DNA from 4 places in the Rhizobium sp. B230/85 genome. Region 3 is predicted to be linked to each of the others. Evidence: riboswitches for the same ligand, from Rfam matches in the RefSeq annotation. Region 3 holds a riboswitch; each other region holds the start of a gene.
The links. Region 3 has a riboswitch for cobalamin ahead of cobU (bifunctional adenosylcobinamide kinase/adenosylcobinamide-phosphate guanylyltransferase). Riboswitches for the same ligand answer to the same signal wherever they lie in the genome.

Region 1 (7,323 bases), on a different replicon from region 3:
GTTCGAACGCCGCCCAGCCGAAGATGCGCAGCTGTTCGCCCTTGTCATGGGAAAGAACGCTCGCCACCATCGCCCGAACCTGATGCAGCGGTCGGTCGGTGAGAGGCTCGGTTCGAGAGCCAGCAGGCGTCGTCAAATGAAGGCCCGCCCGATCCAGCCGGATCTCCGTCGCGCAACCCGCCGCAAATACGATTTCCCCGGCCTTTTCGTAGAGGATGTAAGGCTGCGGCTCCGCGCCGGTACCATCTTGCCGTCTTTCCGGCACGTGCGAAACGCTGCCGTCCACGGCCCGGGCAAGGGCGCCTGCAGCGGTGAAGATATCCACGGTCAGAGGCACCATGCGCGTCGTTCCCGGTTGCGCTATGCCTGATGTGATAAGGGTCATGGCGAAGCTTCCTTCTATAGGCTGCCCGGACCCGATGCCGAGGCGGCCAGCTGGTCGCGCAGGGATTTCGGCCGCATGTCCGTCCATGTCCTGTCGATCCAATCGAGCACCTGCTGGCGCGGTGCGCCGTCGGGCCCGCCATGAACGATGCTCCAGCCATTGGGAACGGCCTTGAAGGTCGGCCAGAGCGAATACTGCTCCTCGTCATTGACTAGGGCATAGAAAACGCCGTTCGGGTCATCGAATGGATTTACGGACATCATAGGGCTCCCAAGGTCTTGCGTTCGACTGTTTGTTCGCAGGGCTCGTACCTCGCGTCGGCCGCGATGGCGTCTAGGATGTCGGCGGATCGCATCGCGACATTGGACAGCAGCGACGACGTCAATCCGTGGCTGTGCTGAACGCCGCCATTCAGATAGATGCGCCCGGGTATGGTCGGAAGTTCAAGGGAATAATCCCGGTTCACGAGGGGAATGGGACCATCGAAGGCATTGCCCGCGTCGATACCCGATCCAAGCATGTCCCGCAGGTCGAACGGCTGAAAGCCGGTTGCGAAGACGATGGCGTCGAATTTCAACTGCGAGCGATGTCTGCCGCCGATATCGCGGATGACGGCAGAGACGCCGTCCTCGTTTTCGACGACCTGTTCGACATCGGTCGTCCTGTGTATGTTCAGACGCCTGAATCCGGCGACCCTCTCCTCATATTCCCGCCGATACAGATCATTGATCAGGTTCGCATCGACGGCCGAGTAGTTCGTCGGCAAATGATAGGCAAGCAGCCTCTTCTTGAGTTCAGGCGGCGCCGTATAGAACTCGTCTACCGATGATGGATCGAAGATGCGGTTGACATAGGGCGTATCGTCGGAAGGCGAGTAGCCGAAGCGCCTGAGAGATGCATGGACCTCGGCATCGCCGCAGGTTTCATGGAGATATGCCACGACTTCGGCAGCACTCTGTCCGGCTCCCACCACGAGAAACCGCATGTTCGGCCTCGACGGCAGTTTCTCGAGGCTCGGAAGAAGGTTGCAATTGTGGAATATCCGCAGACTGGGAACGATGCCCTCCGGCAGAACCGGCCGATAGCCCATCCCGACGACGATATTGCGGGCGTGGATCGTCTCGAGAGGCACATTGATGTCGCCGCTCCGCGCGACCCTCACCGCGAAACGATCGCCGCGCCATTCAATACCCCGCGCTACGGCGCCGTAGGAAACCGGGACGGATATCCGGTCGGCGGCCCAACGAAGGTAGTCGTGGAATTCCCTGCGGGATGGGAAAAACGTCTTGAGATTGATGAAGTCGGACAGCCTTTGCCTTTCATGAAGATAATTCACGAAGGTGTAAGGACTTGTGGGGGTTCGCAGGGAAACGAGGTCCTTGAGAAAGCTGATCTGCATGGTGACGTTCGGCAGGAGCATCCCGTCATGCCAGCCGAACTCCGGCTTCGCCTCAACGAAGCGCGACGTCAGCGCCTTCTCCCCGTCCGTGTCCCGGCTACGTTCCTCTATGGCGATCGCAAGGCCCAGATTGGTGGGGCCGAACCCAATTCCGAGGATATCTACGTCGTCAGAAACGGGTTCGCTCGATGCTCGACCTCTCGAGTGATCGGATTCGATGCGCTGATTTATCCTCGGCATATAAAGCCTCTCTAATGCCTCTGAACTGACTTCCAAACTGTGCGGCGATGGTGCAAAGCCCGGGAAAACTCCCAGCAAGGAATGGGCCTTGGCGATTGTCCAATCTGTGGGGCAGGGGGCACGTCCGCGTCTTGTCGGCCGCGTGTACCAACCTCTCGGCCGCCTTATAATCAAACGGGACGGTCCCGTCTAGTCATTGTTGAGTAAAATTGTCATATTTTGTGTCGCGATCAGTTTTCGCTTTGCGCCGGAGCCGTGATGTATGCCGTCAGGGTCAGCACAAGAGTAGTTCAAAATCCTGCGCCGCCTATCAACAACAGACAACATTCTGACAGGAGAAGACTGTTTCCATCTCAAGGTGATCGTGCCTGCGCCAGCCGACCTGGAGCGCATCGTCGATGCCGTTGCCCATTACGGTTCGGCCACAACGTCGATTGTCCTGCGAAGCGAGCGCCACAACGGATCGGTCAAGAGCCTGTGATGAAGGGATAGCTTCGGAAATGCCTGATTTTAGTAGGCTCTGCGGGAAAAAGTAGACCGCCATGACATCTATTGGCTTTCGCGAACGCATTACCCCCTATGGGACGGAACACGATCAGTTTAAATTCCCGCGCTGCGGTCGAACATACGATGAACGTCATGCGGCCCGGATCATCCTTGCGGAAGCCGCAACGGCTTGAATCCTTCGCCCAACCGCTGCTCGATGTCCCAGGAATTGACGCCGAACAAGTTTATATGCTCCTAACTCCGCGGCGAGACCTGCTTGAGCAACTCATTGTCAATATTTCGGCCAAGCTGGCGCAGATGGGCGCTGGCACGGCCGAGATAGGCGGCGTTCCAGTGAAGACCCGCCCAATGAATTAGGCACATGCGTAATGTCCATGCGGGCGACCTGCGGCAAATCTGAATCCGCTTGCTGGGACCGTCCGTCCGATTAGCCACTCCCTGCCACGGCACCCATGGTTCGGATTGTCCAGCGCTGCCCGTCCGAGCTCATCTCTGTAGTACTCAGCGGTGCTACTTCAAGACGCCAAAATGATTGCGCGGGGGCCTCGATGATCCCGAGGATCAGGGCGCGCACCATGGACTGGTTCGCGATGACCACATGCCGTCCTCCGCGCTCCATCCGGCCGCGGAGCCAGATGCGTGCCCTCTCAAGCAGAGCAACGATTGTTTCGCCGCCATGTGGCGCAATGCTGGGGTCCGTAAGCCAGGCTTGCAAGTTCTCTGGCTCTGCTGCTGCGATCGCCTGGAGCGTCGCACCTTTCCAGCGGCCGTGGTCAAGCTCCGCCAAAGCTTCTTCGACCTCAAAGGTCTCCGTGATCATGGATGCCGTCTGGAGCGCATTCTCCTCCGGGGCTGATAGAATAGGTGTCGTGATTTTGCAGATAGAGGCGAACACTTGTTGGATTCGGACCTCCTCTCCCGGGAGCAGACCCAGATTGCCAAATGTCGATGTGTGAACCCCCGCACTCCTGCCAGCGCATATCAGCGAAATTCGAGTGGCTCTTGATGTCTTCATCCTATCCCCCTGCATGAGCACCAAGTTGCTCGACATACTTCACATTGCCGCGTCACCTGACGCCTGTTATAGAAAAGTGAATAGTATTCGGGAAGCCAGTGAAACTCTGGAGCGGTCGCGCCACTGTAATCGACAAACCATGGTCGAAAGCCAGACCCCGACAACCGACAGTCCATATCAGAACGCGCCATTCAGGAGGACCGAATGACCACTGCCACTTACACTACAGGCACCATTGTTGAACCGATCCCGGTCGGGCAAATTGTTCCTTGGGCGATTTTCGCGGGCCTTTTGGCTATGATCGCTCTGTATTTCATCAGCACGGAAGAGGGTGCAATGCAAATCGTCCCCGGCATGGAGGTACATGAATTCGTTCATGACGCTCGTCACCTGCTCGGATTTCCCTGCCACTGAAGGAACACGTCTATGATGGGAAGACTTTTGGCAAGAGGCCTGATCGCAGGTCTCCTAGCGGGTTTGCTCGCCTTTGGCTTTGCCCGCGTTTTTGGGGAGCCCCCGGTCGCCAGGGCGATCGCTTTCGAAGAGCAAATGGCAGCGGCGACAAACGCACCTGCCGAACCGGAACTGGTCAGCCGTCAAACACAGGCGGGAATTGGCTTGTTTACCGGCGTTATGACCTACAGTGTCGCCATCGGAGGAATTTTCTCGCTGGTTTTCGCTTTCATATATGGGCGTGGAAGCAAGCTCAGTCCCCGCGCCCTTTCTGCGGTAATCGGTCTTGCCGCGTTCGTGGCCATAGTGGTCGTTCCTGACCTTAAGTACGCGCCAAATCCCCCAGCCGTGGGAAGTCCAGACACAATTGGGATCCGCACCGGGCTATTTTTCGTGATGCTCGTCATTTCTCTCTGCAGCATGGCGGCCGCGTTCGCGTTGGCGAGAAACCTGCGCGTTCGCTTCGGTACATGGAACGGCGCGATTCTTGCGGGCTTGTGTTACGTCGCATTCCTCGCGATCGCGCAGGCGCTGATGCCATCGATCAACGAAATTCCCGAAAACTTCTCAGCGATGACGCTTTACAATTTCCGGATCGCAACGATCGGCCTTCAGGCGATCATCTGGACAGTGCTATCTCTTGCTTTCGGCTTTCTTGCTGAAAAGCTGTTGGCCGAAAGCGGTAATTACCGTCCGGCCGCGCTAGCGTTGCGCTAAGGTGAAGTGGGGCCGGCTTATTGCCGACCTCATGACCGTTCAAATGAAGCGCATTATTTTATTGCTGATCGCATGCTTGCTGACCTCCGGCACGGCTGCAGCGCATTCGAAGCGGCCCATCTCCACCGCTCTCCTTCGAGCCCTCTAGCGGGAAGCGGCGGAAAAATCGGCGATATTTCCGTGACCTGCTAGAGTCGACAGGATTTCGTTGAGACGAGGACCATGGCCTACGTATCAAACCAGCGCGCAAGGTTCGTTCGCGCTGCAGTGCAAATTCGCTAAAACCGGGGCGGCGCTCTGATATTTTCCCGCGGTCAACTTGACGTACCGATCGCAAGAGTTCCTTTTTCGAACCCGAGCTGTTGAAAACAACGAAGTTGTTCCCAGTTGAATCAACGGCTAAGTTGAGGGGGCCGCTGTGGCGAACACTTTTTTTGACAAACCTCTATTTGTGAAAAAAGCGCTCCATATTCAGGAGCTTGCCAGTCTTGAGAGCGTCGTCGATTTTCTCAACGAATGGCCCGAAGAACAGCAGGGTGACACCTATCAGGTCCTCATGAAAGCATGCCGGATGGCCGAGAAAGGTGTGTTTCCTGTCCAAGCAATCCGTGAGAATGTCAGACGATTTCTGATGAAAGCGGGCATCCTCGCAAACTTCGAAGAGGTCCCTTTGATGCCTGACAGCGACAGACCTCAAAATATCGGATCCTGACTGAACGCTGCCGGCAACCAGTTGTTTGCTGCCGACATCAGAGGTAGGAGACCCAAGAGCTTTTTCGCGTTTGATGGTCGGTAAAATTTCGAAATCGGCGTTTCAACACCATATTTCCGCGATTTGTGATGACATATCCCGACCTCGGCTGTGATCTCGTGGACAGTTTCGGTCGATCAGCGCAGAATTGCGCGGATCGACCGAAAAATTCCTGCATCGTGGAAATTGTCCGATATCGTGATCTCTGCCGGATACAAGGGAATTCTCTTTCCATCACTTCGGCACGCTGGCGGGACGAATCTTGTGGTGTTCAACGCTAATCTGACTAATGATGACACGGTCGACGTCCACGATCCCGATGGACGTCTGCCCAAGGACCAGTCCTCCTGGACATGATCTTCCTGTAATGAAATGGCAATTTCACAGAATGGATTATTCTGGACATGCTGGGCGAACCCCAGCCTGTTCTCCGGCCTGCGGCGTTCCTGGATGTGCCCAAGATCGGCGTCGCCCAGTGTGTAGTGCCGAAGCAGTGACAACTCATCGGTTGGCAGATCGAACAGTGCCGAGCGCCGTCGCTCGGTGAGAATATGTCGTCTCGTCATGCCGCAATTGTCCCTGTTGAAGTAAAGTCCTGTTTTGGACAACAACTGGCCCATACAAATCAAGGCCTTCCGGCACTAAAATCGACGAGGGTTCAGCTGGGACAGCGCGCCGCCATCTACTGCCGGGTTTCAACCGCCGATCAGTCATGCGAGCGGTAGGAACAGGATCTGACGGACTTTGCCGGGCGTGCCGGTTACAGTCAAGCCGGGCTAAGAACGGGCTTGGCTGGCAATCCCTCTTCAGCTTTGATGAAGTGCTGGCGCAGATCGATCGCCGCAGCCTCGAAGTGTTACCTCGCGGTTCGCGCATCAGCACGAAATCGGAGTAGTGTCTCGCTGCAGAGCGGTGGGAGGCCGCGCTCAATTTCCATCAGGCTTTCGCAACCAACCGCTAGTCATCGCAACCCGCCCGACGTGATCACCCTATGTTCTCAAATGTCGGACAGATCGTGCACTTTCGTGTCGTGATGCCGTATAGAACTTCTCGATGACATGCCCAGGTTAACAACTCAAATAGAAAACATGCGTGGGAATGTATATCGCGGTCTCGAAAAATCTCGATCTGATATCTGTATTCGACAATACTAAAGCTGTAATCGATTTACGGTTTTACTAAGCCTATATATACGTAGGGTGCTTACGGTGTCAGAAAACAATAAAGCCCGTATATTTTAAATCTAAGAGATACTTAGGTAATCGGCCGTATTTTACGAAAGGCTGAAATGCGCGAGATGAGTCGCTGTTCAGCCTTATTCGGCGGCAAGGGAGGGCGCGGCAGAAGAAGACTCTGCCGTCGTCAAGCCGCAAAATCTCACCGCAGTGTGAAGCAAATGACTTGTAATCAGCGCCAATTTTAAAAAACCGTTTTCATGGGGGCTACAAGTGAAACATATTTCCATCATCGGCAAATTTCTGATCATCATGTCCACGTTTGGGCTCTTTGCGCTCGGCGTGTCGTTCTACACCGGCCGGCAGTTGAACTCGATCGATGCGGGTTACAACGCACTCTTGGACCACGAAGCGACTGCCGCTCTTTACCTAGCGCGTTCTAACCGGAGCTTTCAGGCGGCGCGCGGAGCGATGGGCGATCTGATGATGTCGGACACTGACGAAGGCAATGCCAAGGCTAAGACGGATCTTGACGCCGCGAAAGCATCATTTTCCGAATACATGGCTCGCGTAGTGCAAGCAATCCCCGCCGGAAAGTGAGGTTGGGCAACTAAGAGATAAAAGCTTGCAAATCATAAATCAATCCTGCGCGCCGGCGATCGAGGCTGGGCGGGTAGCGAC
Region 2 (7,323 bases), on a different replicon from region 3:
CCTGGTTCCGCACGAACTCACCGTTTGAGAAAGCAAAGATCGCGACGGTGGCGGTCGAGGTCGACAATATCGTCGCGTTGTCGAACCAGAGCTACCAGATGGACTGGACCGAGTTCGAGCGCGATCGGCGCGGCAAGGAAACGGCCGTCCGCCGCTTCCGCGGCATTGCAACGGTGACACTGACCCCTCCTCAGGACGAGGGCGTCATCCGTATAAACCCCATCGGTCTCTATCTCCGCGACTTTGACTGGACAGCACAGCTTTGAAAGGCATCGCCCCGAACATGATCATCCCACGTACAAGAACACGGGCCATGCTGACGAGTGCTCTCGTCTCGGTGATGTTGGCGTCTTCAATAGTCGTTCCCTTCCATGCTTCTGCTGCCGATGGCGTAACCGCCAACGAGGCAAAGGGCATGGGCATCTCCACCCAATGGCGTGGATCGCGGGGTCTCGTCACCAAGGGCGCCGACGGCAAGGTGATCTTCCTATACGGCGAGGTGCAGCCCTCGGTCGTCTGCTCGCCGCTACAGGTTTGCGATATTGAACTGCAAGGTGGCGAGGTCGTCCGAGACGTGCTGGTCGGCGACACGGTGCGCTGGAAGGTCGAGCCGGCGACCTCGGGGGCTGCCGGCGGTCAGGCGATCCACCTGATTGTCAAACCGGCAGAACCTAGTCTCGTGACCTCAATGGTCGTCACGACATCCAGACGCACCTATCACATCCAGCTCAAGTCCCATCCGACCCAGTATATGGCGCGCGTTGGCTTTGAATATCCAGAGGATGTGTCGACCAAGCTTGCCGACGTGAATGCGCGGTTGGAGGCAAGCACCATCCCGGGCGCAGGCGTCCCCGCCGAACAATTGAACTTTTCATATTCGGTCTCGGGCAGCGCCGGTTGGCGGCCCACGCGGGTCTATTCCGACCGGCTCAAAACTTACATCCAGTTCCCGCGTTCTATCTCCGGCCAGGACGCGCCGGTTCTTTTCGTCACGTCAGGCGGGCAGAATCGCATCGTCAACTACCGCATGAAGAACGACATGATGGTCGTCGACTATCTGATCGACCGCGCAGTGCTCGTTTCCGGCGTCGGGTGGAAGCAAGAGAAGGTAACGATCAAAAGGGGAGGCCAATGATGCATGCTTTCGCCCATGCGCCAATGTTCCTGATTCCAGTTCGCAGTTTTGCCGCAGCCACCGCTCTGACCATTCTCCTCTCCGGATGCCAGTCCACCGGAGCCGACGACCTCGTCGCTAGCAACGCGCCACCGGAAATTTCCGGCCTGGCGGCGAGTGCTATTGCCGGAGACATGGTCAGCCGTCTTGCCGAACAGATCGGGCCCGGGAAGGCAACCGTCGCACTTAAGGTGGATGCTTCGCCCTTCGGCCAGGCGTTGGAAGCCACGTTGAAGGGATGGGGCTACGCCGTGGTCACCAATCAGAAGACCGATCGTGACACGGCGATGATCCCGCTCGCCTACGTCATTGTCCCGTTTGATGGTCAGGTGCTGGCACGTCTTTCGACCAACAGCGTTGAACTCGGCCGAGCCTATTCTGTGACGGCGAACGGCGCGACGCCAGCGAGCGCACTGTCGCTCGTGCGGCGCAGTTGAGGAGACCAACCATGGCGCAATCCCTCAAGCTCGGCAATGCACAGAGCAGCCAGCCCCAGCCCGGTATACGGCGGATCAACCGCGTGCCGATCATGGCCGTTATCGTCCTCACGATCGCGTTCCTTGGTGTCATTTTCTTTGGGCTTGCTTCGCGCGGGTTCTACTTCGCCAAGGACAGTGGTCCGGAGATAAGTTCGGGCAACCCTGCCTCCACCTACGCCGACCAGATCAAACGCGGTGTGACCGATGGCATTATCGGTGACCAGCGGCAACAGACCACCTTCCAGCCGAAGCCGGTCGAAGCAAAGCCGGCCGATGAGAAGACCAACAATCCTTTCCCAGAGCAGCCGGGGCACCGCGATGTGCAGCAGCGCGGCCAGGAGCTCGAAGCGGAAGGGGTTTGGCGGGCTCGTCTCGCAAGAGAACAACAAGAACAATATCTGCGCGAGCAGCAGCGCCAGAGATTGGCTAGGCTGCAGGCGAACAACGCTGCCTATGATGCGCCGCTCGCCATTGATCGCAGTAAGCTGGAAGCCCGTGCTGAAACGAATGGAGCGACCGCGGACACGTCGGCAAGACCCGCAACAACCCCGACAAACACCGGCAGCACCCCCGATCTCTATGCGGCCGCCCTGCGTGCGGGGCTTGGTGGTCAAAACGTCGATCCCAATGCGCAAAGCGCCAAGGAAGAGTTCTTCAACGCCGACCTGAAAGACCTTGGCTATCTGCCGAACCGTGTCGTGCCTCAACAATCGCCCTTCGAGCTGAAGCGAGGCTCGGTCATTCCGGCAACGCTGATCACCGGCATTAATTCCGATCTTCCCGGCCGGATCACCGGCCAGGTGAGCCAGAATGTCTATGACAGCGCCACCGGTCATCGCCTGCTGATACCGCAGGGAACGAAACTGTTCGGCCGTTACGACAGCAAGGTGTCATTCGGACAGAAGCGTGTGCTTGTTGTTTGGACAGACATCATTTTCCCCAATGGTTCGACTTTGCAGATCGGCGGGATGTCGGGGACCGATGCTGAAGGCTATGGCGGTTTTAACGACAAGGTAAACAGCCATTATTTGAAAACCTTCGGCTCGGCCGTGCTGATCGCGCTGATCGGGACGGGTATAGACATGGCCGTTCCAGAAAGCTCAACACTCGCGACCCAGGACACTGCCTCGGATGCCACGCGGCGCAATTTCGCCGAAACATTCGGGCGTGTGGCGGACCGGACAATCCAGCGGAACATGGATGTTCAGTCGACCCTAGAAATTCGCCCTGGCTACAAATTCGATGTCCTCGTGGATCAGGACATTGTGTTTCCCGGCGCATACAAGGCCTGACCGTTGGTAACGACCAAAATAATTCTTTGCCGGTGATGCAGGTTCGAGTTGGTTCAAGGCGTTCACATTTGCCTCAAGCGACTTGCGGCGGTCTCTATTTCGGAGCGCATCCTGGCGCTGGCAGCCACCAGTTTGGTTTTCGCTTTTACCGGCGGTCATCTAATCAGGCACCGCGGTCACCTATGGTCGGTTAATGCCCCAGCCCAGATCAAGGCCACAAAAATCATAATGGTGATGCTGCGGATGGGCTTCATCTGGCAACCTTGTCGGTGGAGCAATATTCCAGCACGAACGCTTTGTACGCGATAGCGCACGCTCTGAATTGGTGAAGCCGCCTTTACTGGATGGCAGCAGAAATGCCAAGTCATGATGCTCGACCAAATTTCGGCCGGCAGCACGCTGCACTGATTGACGTGGCCACCTCGCATTCGTAATAGTCTCCGCGATGGTTCCCGTATGGGATCAAAAGGGAACACGGTGCGGATTACCCATCAGGAGCCAAAACCGGGACTGTCCCCGCAACTGTGAGCGACGAGCTTCATTCAAGATGCCACTGGTCCGCATGGGGACTGGGAAGGCGGATGCGGCAACGACCCGCAAGTCAGGAGACCTGCCATCATTGGACGTCATTGGCATAAGCGTGGGGCGGGGTGTCTCGACGCGGCGGATTTCCGTCACCTTTGCCATGACAGCAGACGTCACACAAAGGACTTCCCATGTTTACCAATATCACCAGACCTTTCGACGAGAGCACGCCTGATTTCAAGGCACGCCTCGTGACGATCTATACGGTTCTTGCCGTTCTTAATTTTGGAGCCTGGCTATGGGCGCTTGTCGCTTTCTGGGACGAGCCTGCGCTACTCGGCGTGGCACTCGTAATCTACGGGCTCGGCCTTCGCCATGCCATTGATGCCGACCATATAGCTGCCATTGACAATGTCACCCGAAAGCTCATGCAAATGAAACAGCGGCCGGTTTCCGTCGGCTTCTTTTTCGCAATCGGACATTCGACGGTGGTCGTGCTGGTTGCTGGAGCTGTGGTGGCGGCATCCTCGCTGCTGGGTGGGTTCCAGAGCCTCGAGGGTGTTGGCGGCACGATCAGCACGAGCATTTCGGCATTGTTTTTGCTGATTATTGCCACGATGAACATCGTGATCTTCGTGTCGATCTATCAGAGCTACCGCCGCGTGAGGGCAGGGGGCACCTATGTCGAGGAGGATCTTGACCTTCTCCTCAACAATCGAGGCTTTCTCGCGCGCGTATTGCGCCCGATGTTCAAGCTGGTCACCAAGAGTTGGCATATGTTTCCCCTTGGTTTTCTATTCGGCCTTGGCTTCGATACTGCGACCGAGGTCGCTATGTTTGGCGTGTCAGCGACACAAGTGGCCAAAGGCGTTCCGGTCGAGGCGATCATGGTCTTCCCGGTACTGTTTGCTGCCGGCATGTCCTTGATCGACACAACTGACGGCGTGATGATGCTCGGCGCCTATGATTGGGCCTTCGTCAAGCCGATGCGGAAACTTTACTACAACATGACTATCACACTGGTTTCGATCATCGTAGCCGTGCTCATCGGCGGTATCGAAGCCCTTGGATTGATCAGTGACAAGTTGGGGTTGGAAGGTGGCCTCTGGGACATCGTCGGCGGATTGAACGAAAACTTCAACAATCTCGGGTTCGTGATCATCGGCGTCTTCCTTCTCGCATGGATCCTCTCCTTCGTGATCTACAAAGCCAAAGGCTTGGACGACGTCGAAATCAAAAGTCCGGTCTGACGCTGTCGCAAAGGTTTCAAGGGGCCATCGCGACGTCCCCTTGTCTCTCAGCAAACCCGCACCCTCAGGTCACATTGCTCGACTTCACGCCGCCTGGCGGTTCCAGCTGGCAAATGGGTTGGGAAGATTACGCCAACGGCCTGGGTATCATTGAGTAAGGTCATCCCGCCGGCGCCGAGAAATCCGAGGAGGACTGTGGCGGAGGTTGCACTCAGACTTTCGGAAGCGAGTAGCGCGTAAGCACCGCGTTGTCTTCGCCCTCAATAGTCACTTCGATCACTTCGGCGACGAAGTCCTGCCGGACTACGAATTCTTCCACGATGAGCGCGAACAATTCCCGTTGTAGGGCCGATAAGGCTCGCTCAGCGGCATCGATCCCGTCATAAACCGTAGCAACCTCTCTCGGCACATTCCAAAGATGCAGGCGGCCGTCTGATATGCAGTCGAGGCGGAATTCTGATCGTTTTACGTGGTGATGATGCCTTGCCCGAAGCCAACTATCCATTTCCGCTGCACAATAAAGATCTCATGTCTCATCAGAATCTTCCGGTTGCCGCCAAATTTGCATTGATAGGACGACGTCCGGCGACCAAATGGTGAACCGACGGGAGATGCTCGAAACTGACTTCATTTGGGAAGGGGTATGACGCCGTGCGTGTAATACCGAATGAGGGCCCAACCGCTGGTCAGAATGATAGTCAATATGACCACGACCACCACTCTCTTGGTTTGCCTGACCCGTAGATCACCAGACATTTGAAGCCTGTCACAATAGGGACAGACCGAAAGGTGATCGGAGATTTCTCGTTCGCAGTTATCGCAACTCTTCATCGAAAGAGCCATCCTCTTACTGAAGGATGGGTGTGCGAGCCGCCAGCGGGACATTCTTTAACCTGGGAGTTAGCTTTCGTGTGAGTTTGATCCGCTTTTTTGTTGCCTTAATCCACACACGCCCGCTAACGTTGTTGTCGGGCAGTTCACTACCACCTGATCTGGTGGGCTAACGCGAAATGGAAAAGTGGTTTAGATCCTGCTGAAACTCAGGATGCGGGAGTACCATCGGCGGCAGCCGTTTAGGCCCTGTTCAAACCGCTTCACCGAACTTTTAACCCGAGTTCAGCCAGAAGCTGCCCGGCCTGGTCACGGGATATCGTCGCTCCTTTAAATTGTTTAGCGTTCAGAAGGCGTATCCCGCCAAGATCGGCTCCGCGAAGGTCAGCATCTTCGAACCTGCATTCGGCCAGATTGGCGTCGCGCAGGCTGCAGCCTTGAAACAAGGTTTCTCGAAAGTCGCATTTTCGCAAGTCTGCCATGTCGAAGCTCACTTCGGTCAGCCGCATTTTTCGGAACGACACTCCCGGCAGCGTGGCTTGCATCAGCAGCGTGCCGTCCATCGTGAGATTAAGTGTTTTGCATTCGGACAGTGTCGCGCCCGTCAGCTTGCACCGCGTGAATGTCGCGTCCGTCAGGGTCGCGCCCCGGAAACTGCTATTGTTGAAGTCGCTTCCCTCGAACCTCGCCTCCGACAGGTTGCATGCCTTGAAATCAGCCAGGCCGCCTTTACACCTGATCCAAGTGGTGGCCTCCAAAATCGAGCCGGTAAAAATCGCCTTCTTGACGTTGCATGCCTCGAACAACCAACCAGAGAAGTTCAATCTGGAAAGATCGGCCTCTTCAAGATTGCAGTCGACCAATCGCATTGTGGTACCACTTGACGCGAGGTGTTTGGCGGCGGCGCGGTCCAGCGTCTTGCCTTCTACCGTCTGAACAGGGCTGAACTTCGATGCGTCCGCTAGAGCTGGGCTCATATGGTTCTCTCACACTAGTCAGTAACCCGATGATGTCGGAGCAACTAGCAAGGTGCCTATCATCCCCTTCGGGCATTGTCAAAAAGATACCGGATGGTATGTTGAATTATGGCCGAAGCTCACCGTCGTAAGAAGAATCCGGATCAAGTGAGGTTAGCGCTTCTCGAAGGCGCGGCCTCCATTGCCATGGAGCGTGGTCTGGCGGCAGTGAGTGTGCAGGCGGTCTCGGATGCCGCAGGGGTTACCAAGGGCGGGTTTTTCCATCATTTCCCGTGCAAACAGGCTTTGCTCGACGGAATGATGGCATGGCTTCTTGACGCCCTCGATAGTCGCATCGATGCTGCGATTAACTTTGATCCCGAGCCACACGGTTGTTTCACACGGGCCTACGTTGGCTCCGTTTTTCAGCCAAAGATTTCAGGTGATCGCTGGGCGACTCTCTGGATGTCCACACTAACCGACCCGCAACTCTCGATGAAATGGGCTGAATGGTATCAAGCTCGCCTTGAGCGACATCGAGCCACCGACACTGGAGCCGACCTTGAGGCGGTGCGTCTTACCGTAGGTGGCATATGGCTTGCGGGGACGGCGGGCGTTCCCATCCAATTTCCAGAAGAACATTGTAGGCGGCTGATCGCCGCCACTTACCAATAAAAATCCTACAGAAGAAAATGGTCTGCTTTCGCCATGATTTCGGCTGTCTTGTTGCTAGTCGGTATAAATATGACGTTGCCCTACACCGCCTTGCGACACTGACCGCGATCTCGATGCATCTAACTCTGAAAACCTTGGATC
Region 3 (7,323 bases):
TATCGTGCAGCCCGATCACCACCAGACGCGTCGCGCGGACTTCGCCCGGCGTCCAGGCTCGGTCGAAATAATGGTCGACACGGCTGCCGACGGCTTGCAGTTGCAGCCGCATAGGCTTGCCCGGCACATCGACGAACCCCTTGAGACGCAGCACGTCGTGATGGCCGATGACTGTCTTCAGCCGCTCGATAAACGTGACCGGCTCGGCGATAGGCCCGAGGTCGACAACGAAACTGTCGAACTCGTCATGGTCGTGCGGCGTGCCGTCGGCATGCTCGATCTCGTGGTGGGACAGGCGGTTGCCGACATCGGCCTCCGTGCCGATCCCGAGCCCGAGCAGCACGGCTGCCGAAACCTCGCCGTTGCGAGCCTCGATCATCGGGGGCTTGCGCTCGGTGCGCGACTGGACCTCGGCACGCACGGCCGCAATGCCGGCGGCGTCCAGCAGGTCTGTCTTGTTGAGCACGATGAGGTCGGCGCAGGTCAGCTGGTCCTCGAACAGTTCCTCGATCGGGTTGTCATGGTCGAGCGAGGCATCTTCCGCCCGCGCCGCATTGACGGCGTCGTGGTCGTCGGCAAACCGGCCGGCAGCGACGGCAACGCTGTCGACAACGGTGATCACGCCATCGACCGTCACGTGAGTGCGGATGTCGGGCCAGTTGAAGGCCGCCACCAGCGGCTGAGGCAGCGCCAGGCCGGATGTCTCGATAACGATGTGGTCGGGCCGCGGGTTGCGGGCAAGCAACTGAGTCATCGTCGGAATGAAGTCATCGGCGACCGTGCAGCAGATACAGCCGTTGGTGAGCTCGATGATATCGTCGGCAGAGCAGTTCTCGGCACCGCAATCCTTCAACACGTCGCCGTCCACGCCGAGATCGCCGAACTCGTTGATGATGAGGGCGATGCGCTTGCCGCCGGCATTCTGCAGCAGGTTGCGGATCATCGTCGTCTTGCCGGCCCCGAGGAAGCCGGTGATGACGGTGGCGGGAATTTTCTGTTGCAATGAATCAGCCTTTCATTTTCAGCGGCAGTCCGGCGGCGACGAAATAGACGTCGGTGGCCTCAGCCGCGATCATTTGGTGGAGACGTCCGGCATGGTCGCGAAAATCCCGCGCCATGCGGTTTTCCGGCACGATGCCGAGGCCGACCTCGTTGGAGACGAACACCAGGCGCGCCCTTGCGCCCGGCAGGAATTTGCAGAGTGAGGCGAAGGCGGCAGCCATGTCGCGCTCCTCCATCATCAGGTTGGTGACCCACAGCGTCAGGCAATCGACAAGAACAGCGCGGCCGGGCGCGTCGATGGCACCGAGTGTGCCGACAAGATCGAGCGGCTCCTCATGCGTCGTCCAGCCCTCGCCGCGATCGACGCGGTGTTGGCGGATGCGCTCCGCCATCTCGGCATCCCAGGCTCGGCCGGTGGCGACGTAATGGCGGTCGAGGCCGGAGCCTGTAACGAGCGCCTCGGCAAAAGACGACTTGCCGGAGCGCGCGCCGCCGAGCACGAGGGCCGTTCCGAATGTTGGGGATGACATCAGGTTGTTCCGATCCTCACGCGGTTCTGCGCGAAGCTGCAAGCGTGCAACAGTTCGGATCAGGCAAGCGCGCCGCAATGACGCGCAAAAGCAAACGTTCAGCCATGACAACCTCCGTGCTGGCAGCGGGACGACGTCCCAAAGGGTGGGCTTTTCGCCCGGCACGGATGGCAGGTCTCCTGGCTCACGGTTGCAATCTCCGGCCGAAACGACGGATATCGTTCCGGCCGGAGATCACGGGTCTCTCTCGCCTTCCCGGCAGGTCATCATGAAAAGGCGGACGATTCGTAGATGAAGAGGCGTCCCACCCCGGTAAATCATGATGCCACGCCAGTGGCTTTTCCGATGCCTTCGACTTCAGGCCCGCCTGCACCATTGCAGAACATCACCCGTCGTCCCGGAACACCGGACGAAAGACCCTGACCGTTCTACAGTCGCGGGGTCGGCTGCGATAGGAGCGCCCTGTATGGGTCCGCCCGGTCACATTCCCTTTTGATCCCATACCGTTTTCACGGCGCGGGAACCTTCCGTTATGCGTTCAGGATTAGGCCTTCGCCTTATGCAAGTCAACTGATCGACGAATTCGGTTTCTGCCATATATGTGTTGAAACGGCGCTGAAATCATTCCCGGCGGCGGTCTTTTTGTCGCAATTGCCAGTGTAAAGACGTCCTGCTTTAAACAACCGCCTCTCTTTCATGCGTAACGCCATGCTTCAACGATTCCATGCGCCCCGCTTTCGCACCCTCCGGTCGCTTTTCGAAGCCGGGCGGATGCGCGCGATCCTGCGACAGAGCGAAGTCGGCCTCGTCATAGCCGGCGCCTTGGTCGGCGTGACGTCCGGGCTGGCGGTGACGGCCATGAGCCTGATCTCTCGCCAGATGCACATGCTGATCTACGGTATCGGCGATGACGGCAGGCTGAGCAGCGCGGTGATCGACAACAAGCTGTTGTTGCTGCTGGCGCCGATTGCCGGCGGCGTGCTGCTGGGGCTGATGCTGTTCATTCTCTCCAAGACCCGCAAAAAGCCGATGATCGACCCGATCGAGGCCAACGCGCTTCACGGCGGCCGGCTGTCGCTGACCGATAGCATTCTAGTCTCCATCCAGAACCTCATATCCAACGGTTTCGGCGCATCCGTCGGGCTGGAGGCCGGCTATACGCAGATCGCCGCCGGGATCGCCTCGAAACTCGGACTGAAACTGCAGCTGCGCCGCGGCGACCTTCGCACCCTTGTCGGCTGCGGTGCGGCCGGAGCCATCGCCGCAGCCTTCAGCGCCCCCCTCACAGGCGCCTTCTATGCCTTCGAGCTGATCATCGGCAGCTACACCATCGTCACCCTGACCCCGGTCGTCGTTTCCGCCCTCGTCGCAACGCTGGTCGCACGCCTGCTCGCCGGCAGCGACGTGATGATCGACATCGGAGATTTCGGCAGCGTCGTGCCGGCCGACTACATTCCGGCCCTGCTTCTCGGCGCCGTCTGCGCCGGTTGCGGCATCCTGCTCATGCAGGGCGTCTCCTTCATCGAGGAGCTGGCCCGCAAGAGCGCCATCCCCCAGTATGTCCGCCCGGCACTCGGTGGCATCGTCGTCGGCATGCTCGCGCTGATCTCGCCGCAGGTGCTGTCGGCCGGCCACGGTGCGCTGCATCTCAATCTCGGCCGCGATATCGCCATCCCGGCCTTGATCGGCATCCTGCTGCTGAAGTCGCTGGCCTCGGCGGTTTCGATCGGCTCCGGCTTCCGTGGCGGCCTGTTTTTCGCCTCGCTGTTCATGGGCGCCCTGCTCGGCAAGATCTTCGCCTACTCCGCGCCCTACTTCGATCACGCGACGCTGACGCCGGTCATCTATGCCGTGGTCGGCATGAGTTCGCTGGCCGTAGCAGTCATCGGCGGCCCGCTGACGATGACCTTCCTGGCGCTGGAAATAACGGGCGACTTTCCGATCACCGCGCTGGTGCTTGCCGCCGTCATCACCTCGTCGCTCGTGGTGCGCACCACCTTCGGTTACTCCTTTGCCACCTGGCGCTTCCACCTTCGGGGCGAGAGCATCCGCAGCGCCCACGATGTCGGCTGGATCCGCAACCTGACCGTCGCCCGGATGATGCGCCCCGACGTGCGCAGCGCCAACGTCAACATCAGCATCGCCGACTTCCGCCATGATTTCCCGATCGGCTCGACCCAGCGGGTCGTGCTGCTGGACGATGCGGAGAAATATGCCGGCATGGTGCTGGTGCCGGAAATATACGCCAGCCCCGTCGACCAGGACGATGGCGATCGCGGCCTTGGCGATTTCATCCGCTACAAGAACGACTTCCTGCAGCCGCAGATGAATGCAAAGCAGGCGGCCGCGATCTTCGACAAGACCGAAAGCGAAGCGCTGGCTGTGGTCAACAATCTGATCGAGCGAAAGGTCATCGGCCAGCTGTCGGAAAGCCATACCCTGCGGCGCTATTCGGAAGAGCTCGACCGGCGCCGGCGAGAGGAGTCAGGCGAACTCTGAGCCCGCAATCAATTTCAGTATTGACGCGTACGCACCACGCTCTAACTCAGTTGCATCATAACGTCCGGTACCGTGCCAAGTAGCGCTGCCGGCCCAAGCACCGAAAGCAAACATGGCAAACTCCTCCACGCCCGTCTGGTTCATCACCGGCTGCTCGACCGGCTTCGGCCGCGAACTCGCGACATTGGTACTCGAACGCGGCTGGCGCGCCGTCGTCACCGCCCGTGGCAAGGAGCGCGTCGCCGATCTCGTCACGGGTCACGAAGACAGCGCCCTGGCGCTGGACCTCGACGTCACCGACAAGGACCAGATCACCGCCGCCGTCAAGGCCGCCGAAGAACGCTTCGGCCAGATCGACGTGCTGGTCAACAATGCCGGCTACGGCTACCAGGCCTCGATCGAAGAGGGCGACGACGACGCCATCCGCGCCCAGTTCGATGCCAACGTCTTCGGCCTCTTCGCCATGACCCGGGCCGTATTGCCGGGCATGCGCAAGCGCCGCCGGGGCCACATCATCAACATCACCTCGGTCGCCGGTCTCGTCGGCTTTCCCGGCTCCGGCTACTATGCAGCCAGCAAGCACGCTGTCGAGGGCATGTCGGACGCGCTTGCCGTCGAAGGCCGGCCGCTCGGCATCAAGGTCACCTGCATCGAGCCCGGCCCATTCCGCACCGATTGGGCCGGCAGATCGTTGCAGCAGACGGTCTCCGGCATCGCCGACTACGAAGAGACCGTCGGCGCACGGATGGCCTCGACGTCAGCCATCAGCGGCAAGCAGAAGGGCGATCCCGTTCGGGCTGCAAAGGCGATGATGATGGTGACGGAACTGGAACACCCGCCGCGCCACCTGGTGCTCGGCGCTTTCGGCGTCGATGCCGTATCGAAAAAGCTTTCGGACAGTCTGGCCGAAGTCGAACAGTGGCGCGACACATCGATTGGTGCAGATTTCCCAGAGTCCGAACAATAAGCTCACAGCTATGGCGGCATTCCTCTTACCGCCCTTGAAAAGCCGGTCGTCCACAGCGACGACCGGAAACCACCTTACTGCGCCGTCGCGGATAGGCCGTGGCGAAAAACAGGGACAGCATGGATGACTGACAACAGGTCCGCTGCAACAGACATCGGCAAGCATGAGCCACCGCCCCTGAACGAAGGCCACCTGACCGCCATCCCACGGCCAGTGGCCGACCATGGAACCATCGGCAATCTGCGCACCACCGCTCTGGTCGCCCGCGACGGTGCCATCGACTTCCTGTGCTGGCCGAACTTCGACAGCCCCAGCGTCTTCCTGGCTTTGCTCGATCCGGAAAAGGGCGGCGCCTTCGAACTCTCGCCGGATATCGCCGGCGCGCGCACCATCCAGATGTACGTCCCCGAAACCAACGTCCTGATGACGCGCTGGCTCGGGCATGCCGGCAGCGCCGAAATTACCGACCTGATGCCGAGCCCGACTACGACCGGCGAGAGCGTCTGCCGGATCGTGCGCCGCGTCGCCGTCACGCGCGGCACAGTCACCATCCGGCTGAAATGCTGGCCACGCTTCGACTACGCCCGCACCATCCCGGACGTTACCGTCGATGAACACGGTGCCGTCTTCAGCGGACCGGACGGCTTGCGCCTGCGCCTGACCGCACCGGTGGCACTGACGCCGATGAACGGCGGAGTGACGGCGGAATTGACGCTCAAGGTCGGAGAGCAGGCGGATTTCACCTTCGGAGACGACGACGGCGTGCTCATGCAGACCGAGGAGGTGTCGTGCGTCATCCTCGAGACAAAAAACTACTGGCAGAAATGGGCTGCCCGGTCGACCTATCACGGTCGCTGGCGGGATGCCGTGACCCGCTCGGCACTGGCCCTTAAACTGATGACCTCGCTAAGCCACGGCTCTATGGTCGCTGCCGCCACCTTCGGCCTGCCGGAGGCGCCCGGCGGCGAACGCAACTGGGACTATCGCGCCACCTGGATCAGGGATGCATCGTTCACGGTCTATGCGCTGATGCGGCTCGGCTACCAGGAGGAGGCAATGGCCTTCAGCCGATGGACCGGCGCGCGCACCCAGCAAGACTGGGACGGCCAGCTTCTGATCATGTACCGGATCGACGGCAGTTCCGATCTGGAGGAAGTCGAGCTGGACCATCTGGCAGGTTACGGCGGCGCACGCCCCGTGCGTGTCGGCAACAAGGCTGCCGAGCAGATCCAGCTCGACATCTACGGCGAGCTGATGGACTCTATCTACATCAGCAACAAATACGGAGAGGCGATCTCCGATCGGGGCTGGCGCGGCGTTCAGCGCTTTGTCAATTACGTTTGCGACAACTGGCAGCTACCGGATGCCGGCATCTGGGAGGTGCGCAACGAACCGTCCGAGCATCTGCACTCCCGGCTGATGTGCTGGGTGGCCGTCGACCGCGCGATTAGGCTGGCTGAAAAGCGCTCGCTGTCCGCCCCCTTCGAAAAATGGGTGACGACGCGCAACGAGATCAGCGAAGACATCTGGGCGAATTTCTGGAACGACGAACTCGGCCACTTCGTGCAGGGCAAGGGTGCAACCAATGTCGATGGCGCACTGCTGCTGATGCCGTTGGTACGTTTCGTCAGCGCCACCGACCCGGCGTGGCTGGCGACGCTCGATGCGATCGGCGACCAGCTGGCCGACGACAGCCTGGTGAAGCGCTACAAGCAGGAAGATGGCCTCGACGGCCAGGAAGGTGCGTTTGCCGCCTGCTCCTTCTGGTATGTTGAATGCCTCGCCCGCGCTGGTCGCCTCGACGAGGCACGCATCAACTTCGAAAAGCTGCTGCTCTACGGCAACCACCTGCAGCTCTATCCGGAAGAGTTCGATGCGCGCGGCGAGTTCCTCGGTAATTTCCCGCAAGCCTTCACGCATCTCGCCCTCATCAGCGCTGCCTTCTATCTGGACAGGGCACTGGATGGCAAATTCGGTCAGTGGCGGGCATAGAAGGGCACGGCTTGTTAGCGTCACTGCTTCCCGAATAGTTTGATTTTTATCGGATAACGCGCCGAAGGTGTGTTGTCGTGTTTCATTTCAGGGCGGTTGCATCTCAGCGATTGACAATTTGCCGATATGTTTCAAGAGTGCGCCGCATCGGCTGACTGCTTGGGGGGCATGGGCTATGTCACGGCGCGCGATTATCGGACTGTCGGCTCTTTTGTTCGGCGCTTTCCTTTCTCTCGCGCCCGGACAGGCGGCGGACGCAAGCCGCCAGGTGGTGACCACCCCCGGCGGCGATTATTTCGGCTTCGACCTGCGCACCGTCCAGAACCAGACAAT
Region 4 (7,323 bases), 160 kb from region 3:
TGTTGACGTCGGATGCCGCGACAATTGCGGACAGGTCGGCCGTCTGCTGCAGGCGGCGCTGCTGCAGCCTCAGCATGCCATAATCGAGACCCAGGCTCATGCAGTACAGAATGAGAGGTGCGGTGATGGCAGCCAGGATTGCGACGTTGCCTTGCTCGCTCAGGGTCCAGCGCCGCAGGATGGTTCCGATCGGCATCAGATGCCTCCCATGCGGATCGTTGCGGTGCGTACAATCGTCTTGCTTGGCATGGCGAAGCTGTAGAGGTTCCAGATCGGCAGGTCCTGAGCGTCGTAGGACAACTTGACCGTGAACTGGTTGGCGTTGGCCGGATCCGGCTGCACCGTGACTGTGAATTTAGCCGGGTTCAGAATGGCATCGTTAAGGGTGGAGGTGGTTATGTAGGTGTTGACCAGTTGCTCCCGCTCTGCCGCGGTGACGCCGGCGATGGCTGTCCGGGCTGCATTGGCCGCGATCTGCTGAACGGAATGGGCGGCGCTGAGATAGATGCCGTAGGCGATCAGCGTCATCAGCACGAGAATGAACACAGGAAAGATGATCGCAAATTCGAGGGCTGCGGTACCACGTTCGCAATGGCGAAATTTGGTCTTGATCATCGTCTCCGTCTCCCCTTCGGTCGCCGCAACCTTCCCATTCCTGCTGGTTTAATTTGAATTGCGATATCCTAATATTAGGTTACCTATACAATTTTTGGGCGGGTTTATTTTTGAACCACACGCACGCATGAATGGCGCGTTTCAGAATAGGTTGTCCCAAAATCGCACCTTGGCCGACGGACCCGGCTGTTTGGTGCGGCCATGGCAACGACGGGGGGAAAAGGTGGCTTAATGCCCTGTTAACCGTCTTTCGACGAGGGCATGCCGGGAGCATTCAGCAAAGGGTCTGCTATCAGCGTGGCTGATGCTGCAGTCATGAAATCTGAAGTTGACAGCTGCATGCCGCACCATCAGGATGATACCTAACGACAAGGATCGAGAAGGCGCTATGAAGGACGACCATACCGGATCTTGCCTTTGCGGCGCGGTGAAAATACGGACGACAGGTCCGCTCAGGGATGTGGTCGGGTGTCACTGCTCGCAATGCCGCAAGCAGACCGGCCTCTACTTCGCCGCCACCAACGCGGCGACCGACCACCTTACGGTCGAGGGCGGTGAGAATGTCAGCTGGTATCGCTCCAGTCCCGCTGCCAGCCGCGGGTTCTGCAAGACCTGCGGTTCCGCGCTGTTCTGGGTCGCCGACGATGCCGACCAGATCTCGATCATGGCCGGCCTGTTCGATGATCCGAATGACCTGAAGATGGGTCATCACATCTACTGCGCCGACAAGGCAGGCTTCTACGGCCTCCACGACGGTCTGCCCCAGTTCCCGAAATCCGACTAGCCATCGTCCGCAAGGGGCAGTCCCGCCGACGCTAGGCCTTTGCCTCCAGCAGCCTCGTAATGCGGCCCACTTCCTCCCTGAGGGCCGACAGTTCGGTCAACACCTGCAGGTCGATCTTCTCGTGCAGCGACAGGACTTCCAGTTCGGCCTTGAGGTTGACTTCGTAGTCCTTGGCAGCCTCGAAGCGGTCGCGTTCGGTCTGGCGGTTCTGCGACATCATGATGATCGGCGCCTGGATGGCTGCGATCATCGAGAGGATCAGGTTGAGGAAGATGAACGGGTAGGGATCGAAGGCGCGTGACGAGAGCAGGATGGTGTTGAGCACCGTCCAGGCGACCAGGAACAACAGGAAGGAGACGATGAACGCCCATGATCCGCCGACGCGGGCAATCCCGTCTGCGAGCCGCTCTCCGACGGAGGCATTTGCGGAAAAGGCGGCGTTGACATCCGTCGAGATGATCTTGCGTTCGCGGGCTCGCTTCAGCACCCGCTTCTCGATGACGCCGAGATCGTCCGACGATTTATCGAAGTGGGTGTGAAAGAAGTTCGGGAGATTGGGCATGCGTGGCTCCGATGCTGGTTAGCGGCAGTATTCGGTTGCCACGATGAATTGCAACGGCAAAACATGGGAATGGCGATGCCTCACGCAATCGCGTCCGGTCGAGCCAGTTGATGTCCGTTGGGCGAGCCGTTAAAACCTCCGCGGTCGCTGTTTGGTTCGGGCGCCGGCTTCGAGGATGGGTGAGACATGCGCAGTTCGGTCGAGATCTTCAACATTGCAACAGGTCAGAGGCGGGTCGTCTGGCAGACCGATCGTCTCGTAGAGGCGCCGAACTTCGCGCCGGACGGACGCTACCTGCTCGTCAACGATGACGGGCTTCTCTACCGCCTGTCGCTCGACGGGCTCGCCACTGTCGAGCGCGTCGATACAGGCTTTGCCAACCGTTGCAACAACGACCATGGCATCTCGCCCGACGGTACGCTGATCGCGCTCTGCGACAAGGTCCAGTACGGCAAGTCCTGCATCTATCTCGTACCGGCGGAAGGCGGCGTTCCCAGGCAGGTGACGGCAAACCTGCCGTCCTACTGGCACGGCTGGTCGCCCGACGGAAAGCATGTCAGCTACTGCGGCATTCGCGGCGATCTCTTCGACATCTACACGATCTCGGTCGAGGGCGGTGCGGAGACGCGGCTGACCCATGGCGAGGGCCGCAACGACGGGCCGGACTGGTCGGCCGATGGCGCGTGGATCTATTTCAACTCCAGCCGGACGGGCCGTATGCAGATCTGGCGGATCCGGCCTGACGGTCGCGACCTGCAGCAGGTGACCGACGACGAGTTCGGCAACTGGTTTCCCCATCCATCGCCGAAGGGCGACAAGGTCGTGCTGCTCTCCTACGACGGCGACGTCTTCGATCATCCGCGCGATCTCGACGTCCGCCTGCGCCTGATGGACATGGATGGCGGCAACATCACGACGTTGTTCGAGCTGTTCGGGGGCCAGGGGACAATCAACGTACCGAGTTGGTCACCCGATGGCGAGGAGTTCGCCTTTGTCCGGTACGAACCGGAGCGCTGAGCAGGCCTGCGATCCGCTTGCCATCGCTAGCCGGATCGCGCATATCTCCTTCATCAGGTGCCCGCCCAGGCGGGAGAATCGGGAAGCCGGTGTAAATCCGGCGCGTGCCCAACGCTGTAAGGCGGATGGCGATGCAGGGGGAACGGTCAGTTCTCCGATATGCCACTGGTTTCGACCGGGAAGGCAGCATCGCCAGATGAAGCCGAGCCAGAAGACCGGCCTGATAAGATAGACTGATCCCGCGAGGACGGCGGGCGGTTGGCATTGTTGGGGATATAAACGATGCGACCTGACTGCAGGGACGATCTCGTCCGCGCACAAGCCTTTTCCGTCGCCGAGCGCGACGCCATCTACCATGCGATCGAAACGCGCAGGGACGTGCGGGACCAGTTCCTTCCGCAGCCGCTGCCGGACGACCTGATCGCAAGGCTGCTGGGCGCTGCCCATCACGCGCCTTCGGTTGGCTTCATGCAGCCCTGGAATTTCATTCTCGTGCGCGACGCCGGTATCCGCGAGAAGGCTTTCGAAGCCTTCGAGCGCGCCAATGGTGAGGCAGCGCTGCAGTTCGAGGGTGCCCGCCGCGAGAGTTACCGGTCGCTGAAGCTCGAGGGGATCCGCAAGGCGCCGCTCAGCATCTGCATCACCTGCGATCCGGATCGTGCCGGGCCCGTCGTGCTCGGCCGCACCCACAATCCGCGCATGGATGCCTATTCGACAGTCTGCGCCGTGCAGAATCTCTGGCTTGCGGCGCGCGCCGAGGGTGTGGGCGTCGGCTGGGTCAGCATTTTTCACGACGCCGATATCCGGGCGCTGCTCGGCATACCGGAGCGGATCGAGATGATCGCCTGGCTCTGCCTGGGGTTCGTAGACGAGCTCTATGGCGAACCGGAACTCGCCGTCAAAGGCTGGCGGCAGCGATTGCCGCTGGAGGATCTGGTGTTCGAGAATGGCTGGGGCCGGCCGCAGGGCTGAGGCCTATTGCTGGGGCTGCTCGCCGGGTACGGCCGGACGGGTGAGGTCTAGTTTGCGCTGGTCGGGCTGCAGGAATGCCGGGCCGACCTGGCGGACATTGCCGGCTGACGGATCGTACGGCCGTTCCACCGGCGGCGCATCGCCCTTTGCGGGTGCGGTCGGCACGGCCGGCGGCGACTCTTTTGGAATGATCGTCGTGATCGAGCCTTGCTGCGTGCCTGCGGCTGGCGGCTTTGTCAGTGCGTTCTGCCTTCGCATTTCCTCGTAATAGGCCGGCAGATTGCAGGTGCAGCTGGTCTTTTCGTTCGGCGGCCGTTTGCGGAAGGCGAAGGCGTAGGGCATGGCGCTGTAGGGGGTGCCCGACGAGGCGGAGACCATCGCCGATGTTTCCTGATCGGGCAGGCGGTGGAAGAACAACTCGGTCTTTACGCCCGGGCACATCCTCGCGCAGGTTTCGCCATCCCGCTGGAAATCGCCGGGCGATGCATTCTGGGTCATCGGAAAGAAACCGCCATCGCAAGTGCGCACACAGACCGTGCGGACATTGCCGCCGCCATAGGATTGACCGAAGGCGTAGCTCTGGATCGGCGATTGCGGTGCCGGTTCGTTGCCGGATGGACCGCCGCTGCTGTCCAGCGTCGTTGCCCCTGGGGTTGCGGGGTAGCTGGGCTCGATGCCTGCCTGCGGGGCCGGGCGGTTGGTGATGATGGTATCGCCGCTATCCTGATCTTCGCAGCCGTTGGCGCGCAGCGCTGCGGAAAGCTGGTTGCGCGTGGGTCCTTCCGAAACGTCTCCGCGCTGGATCTGGTCGCGCTTGGCAACGAGATCCTGCAGGTTCTCCTGCATGCGCTGCAGGGTATCCTCGATCCGCGCGCAGGTGCCGTCGTCGTCACCGTTTATGATCACCATGCTGCCGGACGAGCACTCGTTGTCCTCAAGGTCGTTCTCGACTTGGCGCAACTCGGATATCTGCTGGGCGATGGCGGTGCGGTATTGCCGGAGCTGGCGGTTGGTGCCGACGGTTTCGCTGAGATTGGCCATCTGGCCGCGCAGGTCGTCGCAGATTGCGTTCGTCTGGGCAGCCAGTGGCGCTGCCATCGCCAAGGATGCGGCAAGCGCCCAAAATGAATGTTTCCAGCCCACTGTCACGCCTTTGGCCTGCTCCGTTCGGATGGTGTCCGCCTCAGCCGGGGCGAAGTTGCAGTTCATCCATTATCACGCGCAAGATATATGGCGCCCACAGACTTGCGCCAGCCCTGCGCTCGGCAGCAGGTGGTCGACCGCCGGGATGATGCCCGGCGGTCCCGTCAGTATCAGCCGGGCTGCGATGCCTCGACCACGGCCACGGCTGCCATGTTGACGACGCCACGGGAGGTGACCGAGGGCGACAGGATATGGGCCGGCAGGGCCGTTCCGAGCAGGATTGGGCCGACATGCAGCCCGTCGATCATCTCCTTGACAACGCCAAGCGTGATGTTGGCCGCATCGAGGTTCGGGAACACCAGCAGGTTGGCCTCGTCGGTCAGCGTGCTATCCGGCATGACGCGGCGGCGCAGATGCTCGGAAATCGCGCTGTCGCCGTGCATTTCGCCATCGACCTCTAGATCGGGGGCTGCAAGCCGGATGAGCCTGAGGGCATTGCGCATCTTCGTGGCGCTCTCCGATTCGCGCGAGCCGAAGTTCGAATGCGAGACAAGGGCGGCGCGTGGCGTGATCCCGAAGCGGCGGATTTCCTCCGCTGCCAGCACTGTCGATTCGGCAATCTCTTCGGCCGTCGGATTAAAGTTGACGTAGGTGTCCGTGTAGAACGTGTTGCCGCGTTGCGAGATCAGCAGGCTCATGGCCGAGAAGTCGCGGACATTGGCGCGCTTGCCGATAATCTGGCGGACAACGCGCAGGTGCCGCTCGTAGCGGCCTTCGAGGCCGCAGATCAGTGCATCGGCGTCGCCACGCTTCAGCGCCAGTGCGCCGATGACGGTGGTGTTGGTGCGGACGATTGTGCGGGCTGCCTCCGGGATGACGCCGCTGCGGCCGACAAGCGAGAAATAGAGGTCGGCGTAATCGCGGAAGCGCGGATCGTCTTCCGGGTTGATGACTTCGAAATCGGTGTGCGGGCGGATTTTCAGGCCGTAGCGCTTCAGGCGTGTCTCGATGACGCTGGGGCGGCCGATGAGGATCGGCACGGCCGTGTTTTCCTCGAGCAGCACCTGGGCGGCGCGCAGCACGCGTTCGTCTTCGCCTTCGGAAAACACGACGCGCTTCGGCTGAGCGAGCTTGGCAGCTGCAAAGATCGGCTTCATGACGAAGCCGGAGCGGAAGACGAAGCGGTTGAGCGTATCGAGATAGGCGTCGAAATCAGTGATCGGGCGAAGCGCCACGCCGCTCTCTTCCGCAGCCTTGGCGACGGCCGGAGCGATGCGCAGGATCAGGCGCGGGTCGAAGGGCGAGGGGATCAGGTATTCCGGGCCGAAGATCGGCGTTTCGCCGGTATAGGCGCGGGCGGCAACATCCGAGGGGGCTTCGCGGGCAAGGGCTGCGATGGCGCGCACCGCCGCCATCTTCATTTCCTCGTTGATCGTCGTCGCGCCGCAATCCAGCGCGCCGCGGAAGATGTAGGGGAAGCAGAGGACGTTGTTGACCTGGTTCGGGAAATCCGAGCGCCCGGTGCAGATCATCGCGTCAGGCCGGGCGGCGCGGGCGAGTTCCGGCATGATTTCGGGGTTGGGATTGGCGAGCGCCATGATCAGCGGCTTTTCGGCCATCTGCACCAGCAGTTCCGGCTTCAGCACGCCAGCGGCCGACAGGCCGAGGAACACATCGGCGCCGCCGATCGATTCGGCCAGCGTCCGCTTGTCGCTCGGCTGGGCATAGACGGATTTCCACTCGTCCATCAGCACGTTGCGGTCGGTGTAGACCAGGCCCTCGATATCGTGGACCCAGATGTTTTCGCGCTTGGCGCCGAGGATGACGAGAAGGTTGAGACAGGCGAGGGCGGCAGCGCCTGCACCGGATGCGACGATCTTGACGTTCTCTATCGTCTTGCCGGCCAGTTCCAGGCCGTTCAGGATGGCGGCGGCGACGATGATCGCAGTGCCGTGCTGGTCGTCGTGGAAGACCGGGATCTTCATCATCTCGCGCAGGCGGCGCTCGACGTCGAAGCACTCGGGCGCCTTGATGTCCTCGAGATTGATGCCGCCGAAGGTCGGCTCCAGTGCCGAGATCGTCGAGACCATCTCGTCGACGGTCGGTGCCTCGATCTCGATATCGAAGACGTCGATGCCGGCGAACTTCTTGAACAGTACGGCCTTGCCTTCCATCACCGGCTTTGAGGCCAGCGGACCGATATTGCCAAGGCCAAGCACGGCCGTGCCGT

Region 1: linked by a shared signal. The riboswitch ahead of J5289_RS28760 (CbtB-domain containing protein) and the one ahead of cobU (bifunctional adenosylcobinamide kinase/adenosylcobinamide-phosphate guanylyltransferase) in region 3 are both predicted to bind cobalamin.
Region 2: linked by a shared signal. The riboswitch ahead of J5289_RS27140 (HoxN/HupN/NixA family nickel/cobalt transporter) and the one ahead of cobU (bifunctional adenosylcobinamide kinase/adenosylcobinamide-phosphate guanylyltransferase) in region 3 are both predicted to bind cobalamin.
Region 4: linked by a shared signal. The riboswitch ahead of bluB (5,6-dimethylbenzimidazole synthase) and the one ahead of cobU (bifunctional adenosylcobinamide kinase/adenosylcobinamide-phosphate guanylyltransferase) in region 3 are both predicted to bind cobalamin.

What each region holds. Positions count from the first base shown of each region.
Region 1 covers NZ_CP072161.1:2,484-9,806, reverse strand. Annotated here, with positions in the region: gene J5289_RS28790 (salicylate synthase) at 1-385, opposite strand, end outside; gene J5289_RS28785 (MbtH family NRPS accessory protein) at 400-645, opposite strand; gene J5289_RS28780 (lysine N(6)-hydroxylase/L-ornithine N(5)-oxygenase family protein) at 645-2,024, opposite strand; gene J5289_RS28775 (hypothetical protein) at 2,389-2,505, shown strand; partial or broken gene J5289_RS29990 (Tn3 family transposase) at 2,662-2,876, opposite strand; gene J5289_RS28765 (histidine phosphatase family protein) at 2,959-3,351, opposite strand; cobalamin riboswitch at 3,593-3,727, shown strand; gene J5289_RS28760 (CbtB-domain containing protein) at 3,751-3,960, shown strand; gene J5289_RS28755 (CbtA family protein) at 3,973-4,716, shown strand; gene J5289_RS28750 (DUF982 domain-containing protein) at 5,135-5,428, shown strand; gene J5289_RS29790 (RES family NAD+ phosphorylase) at 5,579-5,824, shown strand; partial or broken gene J5289_RS28740 (DUF4158 domain-containing protein) at 5,878-6,033, opposite strand; gene J5289_RS29985 (Tar ligand binding domain-containing protein) at 6,916-7,242, shown strand.
Region 2 covers NZ_CP072159.1:92,675-99,997, forward strand. Annotated here, with positions in the region: gene J5289_RS27120 (conjugal transfer protein TrbF) at 1-266, shown strand, start outside; gene trbG (P-type conjugative transfer protein TrbG) at 341-1,135, shown strand; gene trbH (conjugal transfer protein TrbH) at 1,135-1,611, shown strand; gene trbI (IncP-type conjugal transfer protein TrbI) at 1,623-2,945, shown strand; cobalamin riboswitch at 3,375-3,578, shown strand; gene J5289_RS27140 (HoxN/HupN/NixA family nickel/cobalt transporter) at 3,662-4,720, shown strand; gene J5289_RS27145 (hypothetical protein) at 4,932-5,225, opposite strand; gene J5289_RS27150 (pentapeptide repeat-containing protein) at 5,815-6,528, opposite strand; gene J5289_RS27155 (TetR/AcrR family transcriptional regulator) at 6,637-7,182, shown strand.
Region 3 covers NZ_CP072156.1:2,590,512-2,597,834, forward strand. Annotated here, with positions in the region: gene cobW (cobalamin biosynthesis protein CobW) at 1-943, opposite strand, end outside; gene cobU (bifunctional adenosylcobinamide kinase/adenosylcobinamide-phosphate guanylyltransferase) at 1,008-1,532, opposite strand; cobalamin riboswitch at 1,684-2,075, opposite strand; gene J5289_RS12605 (chloride channel protein) at 2,241-4,031, shown strand; gene J5289_RS12610 (oxidoreductase) at 4,144-4,998, shown strand; gene J5289_RS12615 (glycoside hydrolase family 15 protein) at 5,122-6,990, shown strand; gene J5289_RS12620 (alpha-2-macroglobulin family protein) at 7,166-7,323, shown strand, end outside.
Region 4 covers NZ_CP072156.1:2,434,805-2,442,127, reverse strand. Annotated here, with positions in the region: gene J5289_RS29205 (pilus assembly protein TadG-related protein) at 1-196, opposite strand, end outside; gene J5289_RS11865 (TadE/TadG family type IV pilus assembly protein) at 196-615, opposite strand; gene J5289_RS11860 (GFA family protein) at 1,004-1,399, shown strand; gene J5289_RS11855 (DUF1003 domain-containing protein) at 1,431-1,961, opposite strand; gene J5289_RS11850 (PD40 domain-containing protein) at 2,148-2,978, shown strand; cobalamin riboswitch at 3,017-3,217, shown strand; gene bluB (5,6-dimethylbenzimidazole synthase) at 3,261-3,950, shown strand; gene J5289_RS11840 (DUF2865 domain-containing protein) at 3,954-5,048, opposite strand; gene J5289_RS11835 (NADP-dependent malic enzyme) at 5,264-7,323, opposite strand, start outside.